Regions from separate parts of the Paenibacillus sp. FSL E2-0177 genome, predicted to be linked through region 3. Evidence: predicted binding sites of a transcription regulator. Region 3 holds the regulator's gene; each other region holds the start of a gene.
The links. Region 3 encodes NrdR, which represses ribonucleotide reductase genes. Its sites were predicted from a motif close to AACACNATATATNGTGTT; they were not measured.
Positions count from the first base shown of each region.

Region 1: nrdI (class Ib ribonucleoside-diphosphate reductase assembly flavoprotein NrdI) is a predicted target of NrdR. The motif match lies at 871-888, and genes of this name have one in related genera.
Region 2: MHI25_RS11435 (adenosylcobalamin-dependent ribonucleoside-diphosphate reductase) is a predicted target of NrdR. The motif match lies at 1,411-1,428, and genes of this name have one in related genera.

Region 1 covers NZ_CP150307.1:1,601,525-1,603,794, reverse strand. The annotation lists gene MHI25_RS07200 (helix-turn-helix domain-containing protein) at 1-572, shown strand, start outside; gene nrdI (class Ib ribonucleoside-diphosphate reductase assembly flavoprotein NrdI) at 976-1,335, shown strand; gene nrdE (class 1b ribonucleoside-diphosphate reductase subunit alpha) at 1,322-2,270, shown strand, end outside.
Region 2 covers NZ_CP150307.1:2,580,295-2,582,564, reverse strand. The annotation lists gene MHI25_RS11435 (adenosylcobalamin-dependent ribonucleoside-diphosphate reductase) at 1-1,256, opposite strand, end outside; gene MHI25_RS11430 (SNF2-related protein) at 1,643-2,270, shown strand, end outside.
Region 3 covers NZ_CP150307.1:2,287,985-2,290,254, forward strand. The annotation lists gene coaE (dephospho-CoA kinase) at 1-88, shown strand, start outside; gene MHI25_RS10105 (lytic transglycosylase domain-containing protein) at 85-648, shown strand; gene MHI25_RS10110 (alpha/beta-type small acid-soluble spore protein) at 733-951, opposite strand; gene nrdR (transcriptional regulator NrdR) at 1,116-1,592, shown strand; tRNA gene MHI25_RS10120 (tRNA-Ala) at 1,844-1,919, shown strand; tRNA gene MHI25_RS10125 (tRNA-Lys) at 1,930-2,002, shown strand.

The DNA of each region.
Region 1 (2,270 bases), 690 kb from region 3:
CCGCCACTGATGCCGCCTGCAACATTCTGTACATGGCCACTTCACTGCTCGCAGACGGTGAGAACATTGTGGAACAAATTTTCGAAAATGAACCGGAGGGCTACCGGGCTATCTACCAGATGCATACGATTGAAGAGATCGCTGGCTGGCTGATCCAGTTCCGGGACGGTTGCTCAGACATCCTCTCTACCCGCAGACAAAGCTACAAGGAGCAGCTCGTCAAAAATGTCCAAGAGTATATTAAACGAAATCTCGGAACTAAGCTCTCGCTCAATCAAGTGGCTGATGTCTTCAATTTCAGTCCCAACTATCTAAGCCACCTTTTCTCCAAGGTTGCCAAGGTCAACTATGTGGAATATATCACGGAGATCAAAATCACGACAGCCAAAGAAATGATGGCACGTGGGGAAGGTCGCATCTACGAAATCTCACAGAAGCTGGGATATGAGAGTGCCTTCTATTTCAGTAAAGTTTTCAAAAAGGTAACCGGAATTTCCCCCAGGGAATACATGCAGCAACTTAAAGCAGATTCACCATCTGACCGAAGCCTCGGAGTGAACAACCGTTCTTGAGATCAAGAGATTATTAAGAATAATCCCACTTCGCAAAAATAAAGCCAATAAATCTGCAAGGAGCAGGCTCTGTTCCTTACAGATTTATTGGCTTGCCATCACCCTCAGCAGCATCCCTAAGTATCACCCTTATTCCTGCAATTTTTTTATTTTTATTTTTAAACTAGCAAAATGCTAATACTCCGGTCTTTCTGCCCTAAAAGTCTACCAAAAAACCGCTTACGAGACACTTTCCCAGCTATTAAGACTGCTGTTCCCATATTGACTTTTCAACATATAGTAATTAAAATAAACAACGCACACTAAATATAGTATAGATACGATTTTTCAGAATTTATAGCTTATCCATTCAGTTTTCATACTATTTTCAATAGTTTTTAATATTTACAGGGGGACAGACACCATGCTAGTCGCGTATGATTCAAAAACAGGAAATGTCAGACGCTTCATCAGCAAACTTAAGTTGCCGGCTGTGCAGATTGAGGAGCATATGACGATTGATGAGCCCTATGTGCTTATTACATATACCACCGGCTTTGGACAGATTCCAGAAAAGGTGTCTACTTTCTTGAAGAACAATAATGCCAATCTGAAGGGCATCGCCGCCAGCGGCAATAAGAACTGGGGCGAGCTGTTCGCGCACAGCGCGGACTTGATTGCAGATCGGTATAACGTGCCCGTTATCGGTAAATTTGAGTTATCGGGTACATTTGGCGATGTAGAACGGATTAAACAGGAGGTGAGCCGGGTTGCGGCATATTGAATTAAACAACATGTTGATGAAGAGAGACGAAAGTGGCTTCTTTCAGCTAGACAAAGATCTTGAGGCAGTAGCCGAATTTATGCGGGATGTAGAGCGGCGGAGTCTGGTTTTTGCGAATACAAAAGCCAAGGTTGATTATATGATTGAACAGGATTTCTACGAGAATTTTTACGAACAGTACAGCACGGCGGAAATTGAAGAAGTCTACCAGATTACCCATGCCTACAACTTCAGTTTTCCATCTTATATGGCAGCTTCGAAATTCTACACGGATTACGCTGTAAAAACCAATGACCGCAAACAATATCTGGAGCATTATCCGGACCGTGTGGCGGCAGTCGCCCTTCACCTGGGACGCGGCAACGCCGATACTGCGGGGGTACTTGCCCGTTCGATGATGGAACAGCGCCTGCAACCTGCGACACCAACCTTCTTAAATGCCGGTAAGAGCCGGCGTGGTGAGCTCGTCTCCTGCTTCCTAATCGAAATGGACGACTCGCTCAATTCCATCAACTATGTGCTGAATACCTGCATGCAGTTGTCGAAGATCGGTGGCGGTGTGGCCGTTAACCTATCCAAGCTACGCTCCCGTGGTGAAACTATCAAGGGTGTTGAGGATGCTGCGAAGGGAATTATACCTGTACTCAAGCTGATGGAAGACGGCTTCTCCTATGCAGATCAGATGGGTCAACGTAAAGGATCAGGAGCAGCCTATTACAATATTTTTGGCTGGGACGTTCTGGAATTCCTCGACAGCAAGAAAATCAACGCTGACGAAAAAACAAGACTCAAAACCCTGTCCATCGGCCTGATTATTCCAAACCGCTTCTATAAGCTGGCGAAGGACAATGAAGCGCTGCATGTATTTGCTCCTTACAGTGTGTACAAAGCCTACGGCACGCATCTCGACGATATGGATCTGGATGACATGTATG
Region 2 (2,270 bases), 290 kb from region 3:
TCATTTTCCGGGAAATGATAAGGTGTTTTATCAATTACATTGTCCAGAAAACGGACCGAATAACGGGTTGTAGTCGCAAGATCTTCCCAATCTACATCATGATTTTTCTCATCGTAGAACTTGGACAGGTTCACCGCAGACAGATTGCAGACTCCCCAGCCTGGCAGGCCTTGCTCTCCACAAGGATTCGTACAAATAATCGGGTTGAAATACCAGCTGTTAGACATCTGGTTATAGTATTCCATGAACACGACGCCTGGCTCAGCAGATTTCCATGCCGATTCAATGATCGTACGCCACACGTCACGCGCTTTTACGGTGCGATAATGGATAACGTTTTTGCCGGCAGCTTTCCACTTGTCGAGATCGCCATCCCACATTTCGTTATATTCAGGATCGGTTGTATCCGGGAATACGAGATCCCAGTCCAGATCTTCTTTTACAGCCTTCATAAAACCATTGCTCACACATACCGAAAGGTTAGCATTAGTGACTTGGCCCATCGTTTGCTTCACGGTAATGAAGTCCTCAACATCGGGATGCCAGTCATTAATCATCAACATGAGCGCGCCACGACGGCTGCCGCCTTGCTCAATAAGCCCCGTAGTATAACTAAACAAACCGCCCCAAGATACGGAACCACTGGATGAACCATTAACCCCTCTAACAATCGCACGACGAGGACGCAATGAAGACAGGTTAATGCCCACACCGCCACCACGGGCCATAATCTCCGTCATTTCAGACAATGTCTGCATGATGCCGCCACGGCTGTCTTTTGGAGAAGGGATTACATAACAGTTGAACAATGTTAATTCTTCACTAGCACCTGCACCAGCCGCAATACGTCCACCCGGCACAAGCTTCCAATCATCTAGGATTGAACGGAATTTGCCCGCCCATTCTGCTTGAAGCTCAGGTGTCTTCTCTACAGAAGCCATCGCTGTGGATAGACGGTCCCACATTTCCTCAGGAGTTTTTTCTATATTAAGGGTCAACTTTTCAACATCCGATTTCACAAACTCACCGCTGCGTGTCTTTACAGTTACGATTCGACCACTGCGCTCCACAATTTCTCCGACTTCCTTAGTTGGAAACTTCGGATCATCTTTGGTCAGCACCAATACAACATCGCCTACTTTAGCATTGTTGCTGTCTGCATCCTTCCAAGCATAACGATCCAAAAATATTTTTTCACTTAGCCCTTCAAGGCGTTGCTTACGTTCCACTTTACTCAATAAAAAAACCTCCCGCATGTGTAGTAGATATTAGTTTCCGGTCCAAGGTATGGGCCCACAACAAAAACCCCCTTACCATCCTCCACTGCTTAACAGGTGTATGTAGGAAGCTCATCTTGTCAATAACAAATACCAGCTAAGCACTCTATAAAAAATACATTTTCAAGCTTTTGTCACAATATATTGTGTGCGTCAGCTTTTAAACTATACCACATATTGTATCGAAGGTCTTATTCGAAAATAGAGTCAAGTTGCCGGATTATCGCAAACGTTGTTGCTTTTTCTCGCTCTTGCTCTCTTTTTTAAAGGCTATCGTGAAAAATAAGAGGTTATGAATTCTCTCGTTTACGAGCATACTACTCTTACGAATGGTGATATAAATCCGAGCTTGAGGAGGCTGCATTATGACGCAATTATTCCGTAATTCTCTACCCCAGCAAGGGGGAACACCCGCGCCAATACTGCCTGTTCCTCTTTCTTTTGACCGGAATTGGTTGCAAGATCTGGAGCTCAAATTGGAAAAGGGCGGCCCATGGGGAGACTACCGTTTATCTAAGCTTGCCGTACAAGGAGAGGAAACAGGTCTAGTAACGAGCTTCGATGAGCTGCAATGTATGAAGCATTTATCCGGCTTGTCCCCACTTCCCCATCAGCTGGATACAGCGCATAAGGTTCTGTTCGAAATGTCAGGCCGCGCGATTCTTGCAGATGAGGTTGGACTGGGCAAGACCATTGAAGCAGGACTGGTGCTCAAAGAATATCTGGTACGCGGTCTTGTCTCCAAAGTGCTTATTCTCGTACCTGCTTCTCTAGTATTGCAATGGGTTCGTGAGCTGAATGCGAAATTTGGCATCACTGCTGTCGCTCAGAAAAAAGCCTATTCTTGGGGCAACGCCATAGTCGTCGCATCGATGGATACCGCCAAACGAGATCCTCATAAGGAAATCTTGCTGGAAAATGAATACGATATGTTGATCATTGATGAAGCTCACAAGCTGAAGAATAAAAAATCGACCAATTATCTATTTGTAC
Region 3 (2,270 bases):
AGCGGACTACATCATCGACAACAGTGGCGATCTTGCGTACACTGAGCAACAGGTTGCTGTGTTTTGGGACAGGCTGGGTTTATCATGAAATGGCTACGTAAAAAAAGAGTACTGCTTCTGCTATTTGTGGGTTTTACGGCAATATTGTTTCTGAGTACTAACTGGATGTCGTGGTTTTATCCCATCCATTTTAAAGATGAGATTCGCAAGCACAGCATCACTTATGAGATAGACCCGTTTCTTGTAACCGCGATTATTCGTGTAGAAACGAACTTCAAAACTGGACGAGAATCCAAAAAAGGCGCACTAGGGCTGATGCAGCTTATGCCGGATACCGCGAAGTGGGCGCTGGAAAAGGCCAAGCTTCCAAACGTATCTATGGAAGAACTCAAGCATGAGCCTTCGGCTAATATTGAACTGGGTACATGGTATCTTTCAACTTTATCCCGTCAGTTCGAAGGTAAACGTACAGCAATTATCGCAGCCTATAATGCTGGACCCGGAAAAGTTCAACGCTGGTTGGACGAAGGGATCTGGGATGGGACAGATGCAACCATTAAAGATATTCCCATTGGTGAAACCAGGCATTATGTACAGCGCGTTAATTATTACTATGATCAGTACACGGACATTTACAAAGAATTTTAATTTCTACCGTGTTATGTATAAAAAGAAGTATTAAACGACCTGTAGGTCGTTTAATACTTCTTCAAAAAGCTTATGTTGGTCAGGTTATTTGTATTGACCTGCCAGTTGTTGTTCTGCCAGGGTTACAAGACGTTTAGTGATGTAACCACCGATCGAACCATTTTCATAAGAAGTTTTATTGCCTTGGTAACCATCTGGGGAAAGCGTGATTCCTAGTTCTTGGGCAACTTCGTATTTAAGTTGTTCCAAGGCACCGCGGGAATTTGGAGCTACAAGGTTATTGGAGTTGTTGCTTTGGCTCATTGCTGTTCACCTCCTCTGTTGGTAACTGTATTATGTGCCGGACTTGCCATTATCATTACAAGAAAAAAACGGTGATTTCTGGAAATAATAAAAAAGCCGTTCAAAAGCCGGATTTATAACGTGCCGGGACCCATACCATTATGTAATAGGAAGTGATGAAGCTTATGAAATGCCCTTACTGTGATCACACAAATACTAAAGTGCTGGACTCGCGACCAGCGAATGAAAATAAGTCAATCCGTCGTAGGCGTGAATGTGAGCGTTGCAGCAAACGTTTCACTACTTTTGAAATGATTGAAGAAACGCCACTCATTGTAATTAAAAAAGACGGCAGCCGTGAGGAATTCAGTCGTGATAAAATACTCCGCGGTCTCATCCGTGCTTGTGAGAAACGGCCGGTTTCTGTGGAACGTCTAGAAAAGATCGTATCCGAGGTTGAGAAATCTCTGCGCGGCATCGCCGTTGCGGAAGTGGAAAGCCAACAGATTGGTGAATTCGTGATGGAGCAGCTCTACCCAGTAGATGAAGTGGCTTACGTTCGTTTTGCGTCCGTATATCGCCAGTTCAAGGATATTAATATGTTCATGAAGGAACTCAAAGGGCTGCTGTCCAAGAGTACGGGAGAATTAGAGGGATTATAGGGTTTTGTCCAGTTAGGGCGTTACAGCCAATCCTAGGGTCTGTTAGGAGTGCTTGTACTGGTTTGTTTCCTCTGAGTTTTGAGCGGGGAATTTGAGTGGAAAAATGAATTTTAAAAAAAGTGTTGACATAGAGGGCGATTTTTTATATTATATAGAAGTCGCCTACGACGCTTGAGTTTATCGGAACAACTCAATTACGACCAAACTAAAATTAAAAAATGTGTGATTACATACATCTGAAATTTCAGTTTGGGGCCATAGCTCAGCTGGGAGAGCGCATCGCTGGCAGCGATGAGGTCAGGGGTTCGATCCCCCTTGGCTCCACCAAACATCATATGGACTCTTAGCTCAGTTGGTAGAGCAGTAGACTCTTAATCTATTTGTCCAGGGTTCGAGCCCCTGAGAGTCCATCCTAAAGAAACGGCAGAAATGCCGTTTTTTTTGTTGTTTGGGGAAGAGTGACTTTTTATTTGGTTTTGATCGTGGTATAGTTTGGGTAGATAAAACGTACAATGCAAAGAGAGTCGTGCGGAAACACGACTCCCAGTGCAGTAGCCGCTTTTAAGGGCGGGGGCTTCGGAAGTTTAGTCAGGAAATAGACCGCATTCCTTTGCGAGAGGGCGGTCTATTTCTTTTTGAGGTAGTTGAGCAATGCAATAATGAACTGCCGAACATGAA